Regions from separate parts of the Mesorhizobium sp. P2_B11 genome, predicted to be linked through region 3. Evidence: predicted binding sites of a transcription regulator. Region 3 holds the regulator's gene; each other region holds the start of a gene.
What was found. Region 3 encodes LexA, which represses DNA repair genes until DNA is damaged. Its sites were predicted from a motif close to TGTTCNNNNTGTGTTCNG; they were not measured.
Positions count from the first base shown of each region.

Region 1: the regulator LexA is predicted to act here: its motif matches at 2,000-2,017, upstream of recA (recombinase RecA).
Region 2: the regulator LexA is predicted to act here: its motif matches at 2,891-2,908, upstream of AC1DYJ_RS28595 (DNA recombination protein RmuC).
Region 4: the regulator LexA is predicted to act here: its motif matches at 1,186-1,203, upstream of AC1DYJ_RS07155 (helicase-related protein).

Region 1 covers NZ_JBFUDF010000006.1:402,860-407,186, reverse strand. The annotation lists gene AC1DYJ_RS21420 (pseudouridine-5'-phosphate glycosidase) at 1-795, opposite strand, end outside; gene AC1DYJ_RS21415 (carbohydrate kinase family protein) at 848-1,792, opposite strand; gene recA (recombinase RecA) at 2,077-3,177, shown strand; gene alaS (alanine--tRNA ligase) at 3,451-4,327, shown strand, end outside.
Region 2 covers NZ_JBFUDF010000010.1:139,278-143,604, reverse strand. The annotation lists gene AC1DYJ_RS28620 (transporter) at 1-85, shown strand, start outside; gene truA (tRNA pseudouridine(38-40) synthase TruA) at 82-837, opposite strand; gene AC1DYJ_RS28610 (GNAT family N-acetyltransferase) at 849-1,355, opposite strand; gene fmt (methionyl-tRNA formyltransferase) at 1,352-2,302, opposite strand; gene def (peptide deformylase) at 2,307-2,837, opposite strand; gene AC1DYJ_RS28595 (DNA recombination protein RmuC) at 2,941-4,191, shown strand; gene AC1DYJ_RS28590 (class I SAM-dependent methyltransferase) at 4,200-4,327, opposite strand, start outside.
Region 3 covers NZ_JBFUDF010000006.1:148,612-152,938, reverse strand. The annotation lists gene AC1DYJ_RS20130 (ComEC/Rec2 family competence protein) at 1-1,483, shown strand, start outside; gene lexA (transcriptional repressor LexA) at 1,477-2,238, opposite strand; gene AC1DYJ_RS20120 (GntR family transcriptional regulator) at 2,445-3,224, opposite strand; gene kynU (kynureninase) at 3,392-4,327, shown strand, end outside.
Region 4 covers NZ_JBFUDF010000002.1:577,845-582,171, reverse strand. The annotation lists gene phbB (acetoacetyl-CoA reductase) at 1-659, shown strand, start outside; gene AC1DYJ_RS07155 (helicase-related protein) at 1,369-4,327, shown strand, end outside.

The sequences.
Region 1 (4,327 bases), 250 kb from region 3:
CTTGCCGGTGACATTCTGTGCCTCCGCCGCCTTCTGCGCGGCCTCGATGTAGCCGGCCATCTCGTCGGCCGGGATTTCGTCATCCTGCGGCACCGGATTGGCGATCAGCATGCCGCCGCCGAGGCCAAGTGCTGCCCGGGTCTTGTAGAAATGCGCGATCTCTTCCGGTCTGTGCAGGGTCAGCGGGGCGCGAAAGCGCGACTGGCGCGACCAGAAGGCCGGCATGGTTTCGCAGCCATGGCCGATCACTGGCACGCCGCGCGTTTCCAGCACCTCCAGCGTCTTTTCGATGTCGAGGATGGCCTTGGCGCCGGCCGAGACGACAATGACGGGCGTGCGCGCCAGCTCGTCCAGATCGGCCGAGATGTCGAAGCTTTTTTCCGCGCCTTTGTGCACGCCGCCAATGCCGCCGGTGGCGAACACGTTGATCCCGACCATGTGAGACGCGATCATGGTGGCGGCGACCGTGGTGCCGCCGGTGCGTCCCTGCGCAACCGCAAAGCCGAGATCGGCGCGCGACAGCTTCATGGCGTCGCCGGTCATTGCCAGCGACTCGCGCTCGCCATCGGAGAGCCCGATCTTGATGCGGCCAGCGACCACGGCGATCGTCGCCGGCACCGCGCCATTGTCCAAAATGATCTTTTCGACATTGGCCGCCATGGCGCCATTGTCGGGGTAGGGCATGCCATGGGTGATGATGGTGCTTTCCAGCGCCACCACCGGCCGGCCGGCGGCGAGCGCTTCGGCCACCGGCGTGTGGATGTCGATGAAGGGGCGGGCGCTTTGCGGGGTCATGACGGTCTCCGATCCGGAGCAAGAAAGCTCCGGCAATGGCAATTGGCCGCCCTCATGCCATTTCCTGTGCGTCCGGCACAAGAGCCAGCGCTTCCGCAAAGGTCGCGGCGGTGAAGACCGGCACCGCGTCCGCACTTTCGATGGCGAGCGTCGCCGCGGCCACGCCTTCGCGCAGGGCCTGGCGCAAGATCAGGCCGCGCAGCAGGGCAGCGATGGTCGCACCGGCCAGCGCGTCGCCGGCTCCGGTGACGTCGGCGACCTTTCTCGGCGCCGGCGGCAGGATGGAGAAGGCGCCGGCTTCGTCGAAACCCAGCACCGGGCCATCGCCGGCCGTCACCACGCCACTCCTGAGGCCGCTGCAGCGCAGACCGTCGACGGTCTCGCGCTCGGTCGCATTGACGCCGACGCCGGCCAGCACCATGGCCTCCCGCCGGTTCATGAAGACCTGCGCGAGCTCCTTCAGCACCGGGATCAGCCGCACCACCTTGGCCGGCGAAATGGCAATGGCATAGACCGGCTTGTCGACAGCAAGCGCCACCAGCCGTTCGAGTGCCGAAGACGGGAGATTGGCGTCGCACAGCACCGCGTCCGCCATGGCGACCACCTCGCGCACCTTGGAGCGGCGCATCTGCTTGGGGAAGGCCAGATCGTAGAGCGCCATGTCGGCAAAGCCGGTGATCAACTCGCCGTCGCGGTCGATCAGGGCGGTGTAGCTCGGCGTCGTGCGGTCGAGGAACACCGCCGACAGATCGGCAATGCCGGCGTCAGCGATGGCGCGCGACACCGTCTCGCCCGCCGCATCGCCGCCGCGCATCGACATCAGCGAGGCCGAAACACCAAGCCGCGCGAGGCTGCGCAGCGCATTGAAGACACCGCCGCCGACATCTTCGCGCATCGTGCCGGGATTGGACGCCGCCGGCACATAAGCGCCGGACACCTGGCCGCGTCGGTCGATATGGGCGCCGCCCACCGCCAGGATTTTTGCAGATTTCACCATGCCGGCGATATGACCTTTGTTATTCCTGCTGCACAAGCGCTAGGCTGTGCGGCGGAGCTTCGCAGGCGAGCCAGCGATTCGGGCGGAGCCAAACCGCCGCACCGTCTGGACCAATGCGGAACGCGGCCGAAAACCAAACCACGAGACAAAAAAAGAACAAATCCGGATAAAGATTGTTTTTCAGATATTTGACCCCTCTTGCCAAACGAGAACAAAAAAGGTACAAACTGGGGCAGGGATTACGGATTGTCCGGCCTTCATTGACGACCAAGGGGTGATGTATCATGGCTCAGAATTCTTTGCGGCTTGTAGAGGACAAAGCGGTGGACAAATCAAAGGCTCTGGACGCGGCGCTGTCGCAAATCGAGCGCGCCTTCGGCAAGGGCTCGATCATGCGGCTGGGCGCCAATGAGCAGGTCGTCGAGATCGAAACCGTGCCGACCGGATCGCTTGGCCTCGACATCGCGCTTGGCGTCGGCGGCCTGCCGCGCGGCCGCATCGTTGAGATCTACGGGCCGGAAAGCTCGGGCAAGACGACGCTGGCGCTGCACACGGTGGCCGAAGCCCAGAAGAAGGGCGGCATCTGCGCCTTCGTCGATGCCGAGCACGCGCTCGACCCGGTCTATGCCCGCAAGCTCGGCGTCGATCTCGAAAACCTGCTGATCTCGCAGCCCGACACCGGCGAGCAGGCGCTGGAGATCTGCGACACGCTGGTCCGTTCCGGCGCCATCGACGTGCTGGTGGTCGATTCGGTTGCGGCGCTGACGCCGCGCGCTGAAATCGAGGGCGAGATGGGCGATTCGCTGCCCGGCCTGCAGGCGCGTCTGATGAGCCAGGCGCTGCGCAAGCTGACCGCCTCGATCTCGCGCTCCAACACCATGGTCATCTTCATCAACCAGATCCGCATGAAGATCGGCGTCATGTTCGGTTCGCCCGAAACCACCACCGGCGGCAACGCGTTGAAATTCTACGCTTCGGTGCGTCTCGACATCCGCCGCATCGGCTCGGTCAAGGACCGCGACGAGGTCGTCGGCAACCAGACCCGCGTGAAGGTGGTCAAGAACAAGCTGGCGCCGCCCTTCAAGGTGGTCGAGTTCGACATCATGTATGGCGAAGGCGTGTCCAAGACCGGCGAGTTGGTCGACCTCGGCGTCAAGGCAGGCGTGGTCGAAAAGTCGGGCGCCTGGTTCTCCTACAATTCGCAGCGCCTCGGCCAAGGTCGCGAGAACGCCAAACTGTTCCTGCGCGACAATCCCGACACGGCGCGCGAGATCGAACTGGCGCTCAGGCAGAATGCCGGGCTGATTGCCGAAAAGTTCCTCGAGAATGGCGGCCCCGAGCGCGGCGAAGACGACGGCTTTGAGGAAGAATCCGGCGCCATGTAAGGCAGCTGCCAGAGTTCGGCCATAAATCCGGCCTATTATCTGACGCTTAAGTAACAGAGTTCTTTAGTAATCGCGTTCAAAACCGCCGGCCTTCGCGCCGGCGGTTTTCGTTTTTGGGCAAGCGTGAAGGCAGCCTGGCAGCTGCCGGATTGGCCCAATTCCGTGTTTCTGGACAGGGTGAAGCCTGCCCGCTAAAAGGCCAAGTCGATCTTCTAAAGTGAGAGACCAGTTTCCGCCGGCCGTGCCGGCGGTTTTCGCGAAAAGGCAGCAGTCATGAGTGGCGTGAACGAGATCCGGTCGACTTTCCTCGACTACTTCCGCAAGGAGGGCCACGAGGTCGTGGCCTCGAGCCCGCTGGTGCCGCGCAACGACCCGACGCTGATGTTCACCAATGCCGGCATGGTGCAGTTCAAGAACGTCTTCACCGGCCTGGAGAAGCGTCCCTATTCGCGCGCCACGACCGCGCAGAAGAGCGTGCGCGCCGGCGGCAAGCACAACGACCTCGACAATGTCGGCTACACCGCGCGCCACCTGACCTTCTTCGAAATGCTCGGCAACTTCTCCTTCGGCGACTATTTCAAGGAGCGCGCCATCGAACTTGCCTGGAACCTGATCACGAAGGAATTCGGGCTGAACAAGGACAAGCTGCTGGTCACCGTCTATCACACCGATGACGAGGCGGCCGGCTTCTGGAAGAAGATCGCCGGCTTTTCCGACGACCGCATCATCCGCATCCCGACGTCCGACAATTTCTGGGCGATGGGCGACACCGGCCCGTGCGGTCCGTGCTCGGAAATCTTCATCGACCGTGGCGAGCACATCTGGGGCGGCCCTCCCGGCGGCCCCGAAGAGGATGGCGACCGTTTTCTTGAATTCTGGAACCTGGTGTTCATGCAGTATGAGCAGGTCACCAAGGAAGAGCGCATCGACCTGCCGCGCCCGTCGATCGACACCGGCATGGGCCTGGAGCGCATGGCCTCCATCCTGCAAGGGGTGGAAAGCGTGTTCGAGACCGATCTGTTCCGCCATCTGATCGATGCCGCGTCGTCCGCGCTCGGCCAGGGGCCGGACAAGGAGACGGTTGCCTCCTTCCGCGTCATTGCCGACCATCTGCGCTCGTCCTCCTTCCTGGTCGCCGACGGCGTGCTGC
Region 2 (4,327 bases), on a different contig from region 3:
AGGCATGTTGGTGGTGTCCCTGGCCGTCTTGTTCGGCCTGGTGGCGCTGCTCGGCATCACTGTACCGACGGCTGCGCCGGCTTAGAACTCATCCGGGTAATCGACACCGACGAGAAAAAGCCCATCGGGCGGCGCCACCTGGCCGCAGGCGGCGCGGTCCTGCGCGTCGAGCGCGGCCTTGAGGTCGGCTGCCGTCCAGCCGCCGTCGCCGACACGCTTCAGCGAGCCGACCATGGAGCGCACCTGGTTGTGCAGGAACGAGCGCGCCGAGGCCCTGACCTCGATCAGGTCGGCGTGGCGGGTCACATCGAGCCGCTCCAGCGTCCGCACTGGACTGTTGGCCTGGCACTGGGTCGAGCGGAAGGTGGTAAAGTCATGCCGGCCAAGCAGGACTTTCGCCGCTTCGTGCATGGCGTCCGCATCGAGCCGTTTCGGCACCCACCAGACCTTGCCTTTTTCCATCGCTGCCGGCGCGCGCCGGTTGAGGATGCGGTAGAGATAGTGCCGCCCCGTGGCCGAGAAACGGGCGTCGAACTCGTCGGGGACAAATGTCGCCTGCAGGATGGCGACATGCGCGCCAGCCGCCTGCAGATGCGCGTTGATGGCGTCGCGCACCTTGTCGTTGGGCCATGCCTTGGCGAGATCGACATGCGCCACCTGGGCGGTCGCATGCACGCCGGCGTCGGTGCGGCCGGCGGCGCGCAACCGCACCGCCTCGCCGCTGAATTTCTCGATCGCCTGCTCTATCGCCTGCTGCACCGAGGGCTGATCCGCCTGGTGCTGCCAGCCGGCGAAGAGGCTGCCGTCATATTCGATATCGAGACGAAAACGCGGCATACACTCGCCGTTTAGGCGGCGAGTGCGGTAAAGGCCTGGGCATAGACCAGTTTGCCTTTTTCGGGTGCGTCACCCCAGGCCAGCGCCTGCAGCGCTTCGCCCTGGTATTCGCTCTCGAACTTTTCGGCGCGCGCATGGCTGTAGCCGAAGCGGCCATAATAGGCCGGATCACCCAACACAACGGCGAGCACTTCGCCGGCGTCCTTGAGGCGGATATGCGCCTCGCGGATCAACGCACCGCCAATGCCCGAACCATGGAAAGACGGCTCGACCGCCAACGGCGCCAGCGCCACAGCCGGGAAGCTCTTGCCGCCATTCTGCACATACAGCCTGGAGAACAGGATGTGGCCGACCACCTGGCCGTCTTCTTCCGCCACCAGCTCGACAACGGCGTCGCCGCCGGTGACCAGCGCGTCGACCAGACCGGCCTCCGCCTGCTGGCCGAATGCGTGTTCCTCGACGAGGCGAATAGCCTCGCGGTCCCGCGGCGTCGCCGCGCGTATCGACATCATGCTCATGAGAATTTGATTCCTTTTTCGATCTTGGCCCCGCGCAGAAACTCCTGCGCGGCAGCGGGCCTTCCGCCCGCCCGTTGAACTTCGACCAGTCTGACCGCGCCTGTTCCGCAGGCGACCGTCAGCCGGTCATCGAGAATTCCTCCCGACTCGCCCATGCCTTCAGAAAGCGTGCCTTCAGAAAGCGTCGAGCGAAGCAGTTTCAGCCGTTCTGTGCGGCCGCCAATGTCGGCCTCGCACCAGGCGCCAGGGAATGGCGACAGGCCGCGAATGTGATTGTGGACCTCGCCAGCCGGCCGCGTCCAGTCCACACGCGTCTCCGATTTATCGATTTTCCTAGCGTAGGTCACCCCGTCAGTCGCCTGCAAGGTCGATGCCAGCGTATTTGTCTCCAATCGGGACAGCGCTTCCACCATCAGGGTAGCGCCAATGTTCATCAAGCGATCGTGCAGATCGCCGGCGGTCATATCGGGTCCGATGGCGCATTTTTCAACCAGTGCCACCGGGCCGGTGTCCAGGCCCTCTTCCATATGCATCACCATCATGCCGGTCTCAGTATCGCCGGCCATGATGGCGCGCTGGATGGGAGCAGCACCACGCCATCGCGGCAAAAGCGAGGCATGGCCGTTGATACAGCCCAGCCGCGGGGCCTCGAGAATAGCCTTCGGCAACAGCAAACCATAAGCGACAACGACGGCGACATCGGCCTGCAAGGCGCGGAAAGCGGCCTGATCACTCTCGCTTTTCAGTGAAATCGGCGTGCGTACCGCGACATCAAGCCGCTCGGCCTCGCGCTGCACCGGCGACGGCGTCAGTTCCAGCCCACGGCGGCCCGCGGCGCGCGGCGGCTGGGTGTAAACGGCTGCTATCTCGTGTCCGGCCTCGGCGATCGCGCGCAGCACCGGCACCGAAAACTCCGGCGTGCCCATGAAGATGACGCGAAGCGACATCTTCCTATCCCACCAGCTTGCCCGGCGCCTTGTCCTTGGCGAGCTTCTTGAACTTCTTGACCACCATGTCGCGCTTCAGCTTCGAGATGTGGTCGATGAACAGCACGCCGTTGAGATGGTCGATCTCGTGCTGCAGGCAGGTTGCCATCAGGCCTTCGGCCTCGATCTCCTGCAGCTTGCCGTCGCGGTCGAGATATTTCACCCGCACCGAAGCCGGCCGCTCGACTTCGGCATAATAGTCCGGGATCGACAGGCAGCCTTCCTCGTAGACCGAGCGAGCGTCGCTGCTGTCCAGGACTTCAGGGTTGATGAAGACTTGTGGCGCCGGCGTCTCGTCTTCCTTGGCGAGGTCGATGACCAGCATGCGCAGCGGCTCGCCGATCTGGATCGCGGCAAGCCCGATGCCCGGCGCGTCATACATGGTCGCCAGCATACTGTCGGCCAGTTTGCGCACGGACGCGTCGACGCGTTCGAGCGGTTTGGAAACCTGGCGCAGGATGGGGTCGGGAAGGATGATGAGCGGCTTGATCGACATGGCGTCTCACCTAAGACGTCATGCGAAAAGCGTCAACCGGGGCGGTTTGCGCCCGTTCACGTTTTGATCTGTGCCAGGCCTGCGAATCGGCTATGCTGGCGGGATGGACGACCTGAATTCCATCTTTTCCGAGCCTGTTGCCCGGCTCGGCGCCACCACGATCACGCTCGGCCATGCGCTGGCCTTCGGCGCGATCGTGTTTCTCGGCCTGTTCCTGGCGCTGGTGGTCGCCCTGTGGCGGTCGGCCAAAGCGCGCACGATCGCCGCCGCGGAAGCCGCCGACCACGCCCGCGACGCCGAGGCGCGGATGGCCGGCATTTTGCAAAGCCAGGCGGAGATGCAGGGCCGCATGGGCGCCATCGCCGATGTGTTCGGCGCAAGGCAGGCCGAACTCAACCAGTCGATCGGCCAGCGGCTCGACGCCATGACCGGCCGCCTCGGCCAGACCATGACCGAGCAGACCAAATCGACGCATGAGAGCCTCGCCAAATTGCAGGAGCGGCTGGCGGTCATCGATACCGCGCAAGGCAACATCCAGTCGCTCGCCGGCCAGGTCGTGCAATTGCAGGCGATCCTGTCCAACAAGCAGACGCGCGGCGCCTTCGGCCAGTCGCGCATGGAGGCGATCGTCGCCGACGGACTGCCGATGGGCGCTTACGAATTCCAGGCGACGCTGTCGAACGGCAGCCGCCCCGACTGCCTGGTGCGGATGCCCAACGGCGCGCCGCAGCTTGCCATCGACGCCAAGTTTCCGCTTGAAGCCTGGAACGCCATCCGCGCCGCCGATGGCGCCGAACTGCAGAAGGTCGCGGCCCAGGCCTTCCGCCGCGACATCGAAATCCATGTCCGCGATATCTCGGAGAAATATCTGATCCAGGGCGAGACGCAGGACACCGCCTTCATGTTCGTGCCGTCGGAATCGGTGTTTGCCGAAATCCACGAGAATTTCGACGCGCTCATCCAGAAGGCGCACCGGGCCCGCGTCATCATTGTCTCGCCATCGCTTTTGATGCTGTCGATCCAAGTCATCCAGGCCATCCTCAAGGACGCCCGCATGCGCGAACAGGCGCATCTGATCCAGGGAGAGGTGATCCGGCTGATGGAGGATGTCGCACGCGTCGACGAACGCGTGCGCCGGCTGCAGACGCATTTCGGCCAGTCGGCCAAAGACATTGACGAGATACTGGTGTCGACATCGAAAGTGACCCGGCGCGGCCAGAAGATCGAAGCGCTGGAGTTTGGCGAAAGCGAAGCCGAAGCGCGCGGCGGACCCGCCAAGGCCGAACCCGGGGTGCGGGTGGCGGATTCCAAGACGGGTCAGCTCAGGCTGCGTGTTGTCGAAGGCGACGATTAGAGCCTGCTCTACACTGTAGCCACGATTACGTGTGCCTGAATTTTGGCCGCAACCTCGCCGCTGCCATGCCTGGCTGCAATCACGGCTGCGGCATGGTCGGTTGCCGCTTCCAGTTTTCCTGCATCCCTGGCCTCGA
Region 3 (4,327 bases):
TCCGGACGAAATCAACGAGGCGATGCGGCGCACCGGCATCTACCACATCATCTCCATTTCCGGCCTGCATATGGCGCTGGTCGCCGGCACCATCATGGGATTGCTGCGTGGCGCCTTTGCGCTCTTTCCCGATTTCTCCTCGCGCCGGCCGGTCAAGAAATATGCGGCCGGCGCTGCGCTTGTCTCCATCGCCGCCTATCTCGTCATTTCAGGCATCGTGGTCGCCGCCGAGCGCAGCTTCATCATGCTGGCGGTCATGCTGGTTGCGGTGCTGTTCGATCGTGCGGCGCTTACCATGCGCAATCTGGCGATCTCGGCCATCGCCGTCATCCTGGTGTCGCCGCATGAGGTCGTCGGCCCGAGTTTTCAGATGTCGTTTGCCGCCACCGCCGCCCTCGTCGGCGCCTATGCCGGCTGGGCCGACTACCGCGCCGACAGAGTGAGAACGCCCCCTGCGAGGCGCTCTTTCGTCAGCTTCCTGTCGCGAAAATTCTTGGCTGGCATGGGCGGGCTCGCCATGACCTCGATCATTGCCGGCAGCGCGACCTTGCTGTTTGCCATCTGGCATTTTCAGCGCGTGTCGCCGCTCAGCCTGCTCGCCAATCTGGCCGTGATGCCAATTGTCTCTGTCGTCATGCTCTTGGCGGTGATCAGCGCATTGCTGATGCCTTTTGGCTTTGACTGGCCGTCCCTCTATCTGATGGGCAAGGGCCTGACGGCGATGATCGCCATCTCTGGCTGGATCTCCGAACGCTCCCCGGTCGATGCCGTCGGGCTGATCTCCATTCAGTCGGTCCTGCTGGTGACGGTCGCCCTTGTCATTGCCACCATGGCCACGACCTGGCTCAGGCTGGCGGCCGTGCCTTTCGCGCTGGCCGGCCTGCTGACCGTGCCGCAGGTGCGCACGCCTGACGTGCTCATTTCGGAAGACGCACATCTGGTTGCTGTGCCGATCGGCGGCGGCGAGCTTGCCCTCAACCGGGAGCGCGCAAACGAATTCACCACCGACAATTGGAAACGGGCGCTGCGGGCCGAAACCATCATTCAGCCGGAGACCTTCGAGACTGGAGATACGCGGTTCGACCTCGATCCGCTCGACCTGCCGCCCGGCTCACCCTTCTACTGCACAGGCGATCTCTGCATTGCCCGGCACCCGTCCGGCGCCATTGTCGCGCTTGCGAAGGATCGCAAAACAGCCCGACCGGCCTGCGCTTTCGCGAGCCTGATCGTCATCGACGACGCCACCGCCTACAATCCTTGTCGCGACCCGCTGGTGCTAGTCGTGACCAAGAAGCAGCTTGCCCGTGACGGAAGTGCCGCCGTCTTCTTCGACCAGCAATCGGCCGCGACAGCGCCAGCCATACGTTTCGCCGTCGACAAGCCCTATCGTCCCTGGCACGAGCAACGCCGCTTCTCACGCGAAGCACGCGGCCTGCCGCCCTACAAGGAGCGCGAAAAGTACAAACCCAAGCCGGCTCAGTAGCGCCGGATCAGCCCGACCAGCTTGCCCTGCACCTTGACCCGGTCCGGCCCGAAGATGCGGGTTTCATAGGCCGGGTTGGCGGCTTCCAGCGCGATGGAGGCGCCCTTGCGGCGGAAGCGCTTCAGCGTCGCTTCCTCTTCGTCGACCAGCGCCACCACGATCTCGCCGGGGCTCGCCGTATCGGCATTGCGGATGATGACCGTGTCGCCGTCGAAAATGCCGGCCTCGATCATCGAGTCGCCCTTGACCTCAAGCGCGTAATGTTCGCCGCCCATGATCATGTCCGGCGGCACCGAGATCGAATGCGTCTGGTGCTGGATGGCGTCGATCGGCACACCGGCGGCGATGCGGCCCATCACCGGGATCGACACAGCCGAAACCGCGTCGTCATTGCCGGCCGACATCGAACGCGACGACGAGGCCGGCTTGATCTGGCGGCCGAGACCGCTTTGCCCCACACCGCCTTGTCCGCCTTGACCGAGACTGCCCTGGATGACGCTCGGCGAAAACTTCTTCGCCGCATTGAGGCCGGGAGCGATCGAGTCGGGCAATCGCAGCACTTCCAGCGCACGCGCCCGGTTCGGCAGCCGGCGAATGAAACCCCGCTCCTCCAGCGCCGTGATCAGGCGGTGAATGCCGGACTTGGAGGCAAGGTCGAGCGCCTCCTTCATCTCGTCGAAAGACGGCGGGATTCCGCTCTCCTTCAGGCGTTCATGGATGAACATCAGGAGTTCATGTTGTTTGCGCGTCAGCATCGCGGCCCCCACGGGTTCTGAAACCAGAATCAGAAAAAACAAACCCAGAACAAACACTATCTGTTCCAGTTGTGTTCCGCAACTGTTTAAAGTTTAATGAATGCGTTGACGTTTTGTTCAGCCTAACGTTCCGCGCCGCGATCGGCGCCCGCGCTTCGTTTGCCGGCAACGGGGTGAAATGCCGGCGGCCCGCGCCATCGGGCCATTCATGCCTTGCCGGACCGCTGCCGCTTTTTCGGGCGGGGCTGCACTGCCTCCGTCGCTGCGCCCGGTTCACTCTGGGCATAGACCTGCAGCGTGTAGCCGATGTGAACGCTCATCAGTTTTTTTGCGCGCTCGGCGTCGCGATCAAGGGCTGCTTCCATCAGGGCGGTGTGGTGTTCGATCGCCACGGCGTCGCGCAGCGCCGCCATGGCCTTCTGGTGGCCGTGCTGGCGGCCGGCGGCCGCGCGCAGCGTCGGGGCCAGGCTAAGAAAGCGGTGGTGGCGATGCAGTTGATCGGAGATCGTCGCGTTGAAACGCAGCAGCCAGCTCGATGTCGCGGCACTGAGCAGCGCCGCGTGGAAGGCATCATGTTTTTCGTACCACGCATCGACGGCCTCATCCGAGGGATCATCGAGCACGGACCCACAGCGTGAGAGGCGGTAGTGCGTGGCAACGACCGCGTCTTCCCACTGACGGTCGCCCTTTTCGATCGATTCAACCAGCAAGGGCAGTTCGACCACCAGCCGCGCACGCGACAGATCCTCGAGCTCGGCGCGAGAGACGGGAGCAACCGCAAACCCACGGTTGCTGATGGCGGTCACAAGCCGTTCGGCTTCCAGCCGCGACAGCGCCTCGCGAAGCGGCGTCCAGCCGATGCCGTAGGTTCCGCGCAACGTGCTCAGCTTCAAGGGTGCTGCAGGCGCCAGCCGGGTCGCAAGAATATCGCGCCTCAGCAGCCGATAGGCCGCTTCCGTCTTCGAGGACTGCTCGTCATCCAACATCGTGACCCATCAGTCAGATTGCTCGGATGGTGATTATATATCAAAGCCTTTCATTGGGTAGATTATATATAATGTTTGACAGCTCCAGGAGGACCGCTCAAGATCGCCGGCATGTTTGGGCGGCCAGGCTCCGCCGAATGCGTTTGTCCATGGAGGGGCGCCGGATCATGAGCATGACACCCGATCTCGCTGCAATCGAAGCGATGGATGCCGCCGATCCGCTGCGTTCCATGCGTGAACGCTTTGTCTTGCCGCAAGGCGTGATCTATCTCGACGGCAATTCGCTGGGCGCCGCGTCACCAGCCGTCTTCAGCGAACTGCAGCAGGCCGCCACGCAGGAATGGGCGCAGGATCTCATTCGCGCCTGGAACACCGCCGGCTGGTTCAACATGCCGGTGGAACTCGGCGATCAGCTCGGACGACTGATCGGCGCGGCTAGCGGGCAGACGGTGGTCTGCGACACGACCTCGATCAACATCTACAAGCTGCTGCACGCGGCACTCGGCATGCGGCCGGATCGCTCGGTCATCGTTGCCGAAGGCGACAGTTTCCCGACCGACCTCTATATGGCCGAAGGCGTCGCCTCGACCCGGCCGGGAACGCGGCTGCGGCTGGAGGGCGTCGACGCTGCCGCAATCGAGGATCTGATCGACGACAGCGTTGCCGTCATCCTGGTCAACCACGTCAACTACAAATCCGGCCAGTTGCGCGACATGGCGGCGCTGACGCGCAAGGCACATGAGGCCGGCGCGCTGATCATCTGGGATCTCTGCCACACCGCCGGCGCCTTGCCGGTCGAACTCGACCGCGCCAATGCCGATTTCGCCGTTGGCTGCACCTACAAATACCTCAATGGCGGCCCCGGCTCGCCGGCCTTCATCTACGCGGCCGAACGCCACCATGGCGATGTTCATCAGCCACTCAGCGGCTGGTGGGGCCATGCGCGGCCCTTTGCCTTCGAGCAGGGCTTTGCGGTCGGCAGCGGCATCCGCCGCTTCCTGTGCGGAACGCAGCCGGTGCTGTCGATGCGGGCGCTGAAAGGGGCGCTCGATATCTGGAACGACGTCGACATGGCGGCGGTGCGCAAAAAGAGCATCGCGCTG
Region 4 (4,327 bases), on a different contig from region 3:
AAAATGCGGGTTACACCGTTGCCGCCAACTATGCCGGCAATGACGAGGCTGCGGCGAAATTCAGCGCCGAGACCGGCATCAAGACCTACAAATGGTCCGTCGCCGACTACGACGCCTGTGCGGCCGGGATCAAACAGGTCGAGGCCGATCTCGGCCCCGTCTCTGTGCTGGTCAACAATGCCGGCATCACCCGCGACGCCATGTTCCACAAGCTGACGCGCGAGCAGTGGAAAGAGGTCATCGACACCAACCTTTCGGGCGTCTTCAACATGACGCATCCGCTGTGGGGTGGCATGCGCGACCGCAAGTTCGGCCGCGTCATCACCATCTCGTCGATCAACGGCCAGAAGGGCCAGGCCGGCCAGGTCAACTATTCCGCCGCCAAGGCCGGCGACATCGGCTTCTCCAAGGCGCTCGCCCAGGAAGGGGCTCGCGCCGGCATCACCGTCAACGTCATCTGTCCCGGCTACATCGCCACCGAGATGGTCAAGGCGATCGACGAGAAGGTGCTCAACGAACGCATCATCCCGCAGATCCCGGTCGGCCGCCTCGGCGAGCCCGAAGAGATCGCACGCTGCGTCGTCTTCCTCGCCTCCGAAGACGCCGGCTTCATCACCGGCTCGACCATCACCGCCAATGGCGGCCAGTACTTCGCCTGAGACCAAGATGTTCGGCTGAGAGAAAAACGGGCCGTTGACTGGCCCGTTTTTTTGTCGCCGACGGACATGCTCCCAGACTTCCTCGTGGAGGTACTGCCCCATTCCGGCACGCAAAGATTAACGGCGGCCGCTGGCCCCTGTGCGAAACCCGCTTCACAAGCTGTGAATTCTCGGTGGGTAAGCTGTGGATAACACAACATATTGGGGTGAACAAACCGGGAAAATCCTGACATCCCTGATTTGTCGTCGATTTGTTCCGGCTTTGACCGAAACGTTAATGGCGAACGCCGAATTGCCCGGCCAAATGGTTAGGGCTCGTTAAAAAAAGTCAATAATTTCATAATCTTGGCCAATAGCAGTTGACCGATGACCAAGCTTCGCCGGCCAAGGTTAATGGCTAAGCTCGCCTTGCATGAATCGGGCCAGTTCAATGGATTCAGCATGTGGTGAGACTCGCGGTCGCAAAACCCACATGTAGCCGTGAACAAAAAGTGAATCTGCTTGAGTCACTGATTCGTCGCCGATTCGTTCCAGACTCGTTCCAACTGTTAATCGGCAGCGAATCCAGACCTCGAAGACGACTCCGCAACTGACGGCCGGAACATTCCGCTTTCGCTTCGCGGCTGAAATCCCTATGTGTCGCCTGTCATACGCGCCATTTAAGGTGCGCTCCCGACAACACGATGCAGAAAGCCTCATTTCCGGGCCGATGAACATCCAGCCGAAACATACCGAACCGCTGATCCTGTCGGGCCGCGACGTGACCGCTGTGCTTGGGCCGACCAACACCGGCAAGACCCATCTCGCCATCGAGCGCATGGTCGCGCATGAGAGCGGCATCATCGGCCTGCCGCTCCGCCTTCTGGCACGAGAAGTCTACGCCCGCGTCTGCGAAAAGGTCGGCGCCCACAAGGTGGCGCTGATCACCGGCGAGGAAAAAATCCAGCCGCCCGGCGCGAAATATTCGGTCTGCACCGTCGAGGCGATGCCGCGCGAGACCGATGCCGCTTTCGTCGCCATCGACGAGGTGCAACTGGCCGGCGATCTCGAACGCGGCCATATCTTCACCGACCGCATCCTGCACCTGCGCGGCCGCCAGGAAACGCTGCTGCTCGGCGCCGCCACCATGCATGGCATCCTGCAGCGCCTGCTGAAGGGCGTGTCGGTGGTGACGCGGCCACGGCTTTCGCATCTCGCCTATGCCGGTTCGAAGAAGCTGACCCGTTTGCCGCGCCGCACCGCCATCGTCGCCTTCTCCGCCGACGAGGTCTATGCCATCGGCGAACTGATCCGCCGCCAGCAAGGTGGCGCCGCCGTCGTGCTCGGCGCGCTCAGCCCACGTACCCGCAACGCTCAGGTGGCGATGTTCCAGGCGGGCGACGTCGACTATCTCGTCGCCACAGACGCCATCGGCATGGGTCTCAACCTCGATCTCGACCATGTCGCCTTCGCCCAGAACCGCAAGTTCGACGGCTACCAGTATCGCAATCTGACGGCTGCCGAGCTCGGCCAGATCGCCGGCCGCGCCGGACGCCATCTGCGCGACGGCACTTTTGGCGTCACCGGCCAGGTCGATCCACTCGATGAAGAACTGGTCAAGCGCATCGAAGGCCATGAATTCGACCCGGTGAAGGTGCTGCAGTGGCGCACCGCGCATTTCGATTTCGCCAGCCTCGACGCGCTGAAACGCTCGATCGAGACCAACGCGCCGGTCGAAGGCCTGACGCGGGCGCTGCCGGCAGTCGATGCGCAGGCGCTCGAGCATCTCTCCCGCGACGAGGAGATCCGCGCGCTCGCCACCAATTCCAAGCGCGTGGCGCTGCTGTGGGAGGCTTGCGCGCTGCCCGACTACCGCAAGATCGCGCCGGCCCAGCACTCCGACCTGATCGCCTCGATCTACACGGACCTCGCCAAACACGGCCATGTCGACGAGAACTACATGGCCGAGCAGGTGCGCCGGGCCGACACGACCGAAGGCGATATCGATACGCTGTCGCACCGCATTGCTCAGATCCGCACCTGGACATTCGTGTCCAACCGGCCGGGCTGGCTGGCCGATCAGGCACACTGGCAGGAAAAGACGCGCGAAATCGAAGACAGATTGTCGGATGCGCTGCATGAGCGGTTGACGAAACGGTTTGTAGACCGCAGGACTTCCGTCCTCATGCGGCGCCTTAGAGAAAATACAATGCCTGAAGCCGAAATCAGTCCTACCGGAACCGTCCTTGTCGAAGGCCATCATGTCGGCGAGTTGCAAGGGTTCCGCTTCACCGCCGACCAGAGCGCCGGCGGCGAAGACGCCAAGGCCGTGCGCACGGCAGCGCAAAAAGCGCTGGCCGCCGAGTTCGACGCGCGCGCCGAACGCTTCGGCGCCTGCGCCAATGGCGACCTGGCACTCGGCTCCGACGGCACGCTGCGCTGGATCGGCGCGCCGATCGGCACGCTGGTCTCCGGCGAAGACGCGCTGAAGCCGCGCCTGGTGCTTTTGGCCGACGAGCAGCTGACCGGCCCCGCCCGCGACAAGGTCGCCGCCCGCGCCGAGCGCTTCGTCAATTTCCAGATCGAGTCGCTGCTGAAGCCGCTGGTCGACTTGAAGAATGCCGAGCAGATCACCGGCATCGGCCGTGGCATCGCCTTCCAGCTCGTAGAGCATTTCGGCCTCATCAACCGCCGCGACATCGCCGAAGAGATGAAGTCGCTCGACCAGGAGGGACGCGCGGCACTCCGCCGGCTCGGTGTCCGTTTCGGCGCCTACCATGTCTTCGTGCCGGCGCTGATCAAGCCCGCACCCGCCGGACTGATTACACTTTTGTGGGCGCTGAAGAACGACGGCAAGGATAAGCCCGGCTTTGGCGACGTGGTGCACGCGCTGGCCTCCGGCCGCACCTCGGTGGTCATCGACCCGGCCTTCGACAAGACTTTTTACAAGCTCGCCGGCTATCGCAATCTCGGCCGCCGCGCCGTGCGCATCGACATTCTGGAACGGTTGGCCGACCTGATCCGCCCGGCGACCAACTGGAAGCCCGGCCTCGGCCAGCGCCCGGACGGCGCCTATGACGGCCAGTCCTTCATGGTGACGCCGCCGATGATGTCGATCCTCGGCGCCACCGCCGACGACATGGAAGAGATCCTGAAAGGCCTTGGCTACCGCGCCGAGCCAAAGCCGCCCGCAGAGGTCAAGGCGCGGCTGGAAGCGCAGGACAATGCCGCGCGCGAAGCCGCGGCCGCCAAGCTGGCTGAAGCGGCTGCAAAGGCCGAACAGGCCCAGGCGGCGGAAGCAGCGGCCAATGCCGACGCCATTGTCGACGCGCCGGCCGAGGGCACTGAGCCGGATGCGGCTATTGAAGCTACCGCCGCAGAGGGTACGTCAGAGGATACCGTAGAGCCCGCAGCCGAACCCGCAGTGGAGGCTGTTGCGGAAGTGCAGGTCGAAGCTCCGGCAGAAATAGCGGACGACGTTCCGGTCGCCGCAGAAGCTGCCGCTGACGCCACCGTCACCGAAAGCGCCGACGCCCCTACCTCCCCCTCGATGGGGGAGGTCGCGTCGCAAAGCGACGCGGGTGGGGGTGATAGCGCAGACGAAGCAGGCACAGCCGACGCTGCCGACGCCGGCGCGGCCCCCGCCCCGGCGCTGCGCGCCGACCCTCCCCACGAGGGGGAGGGTGGAG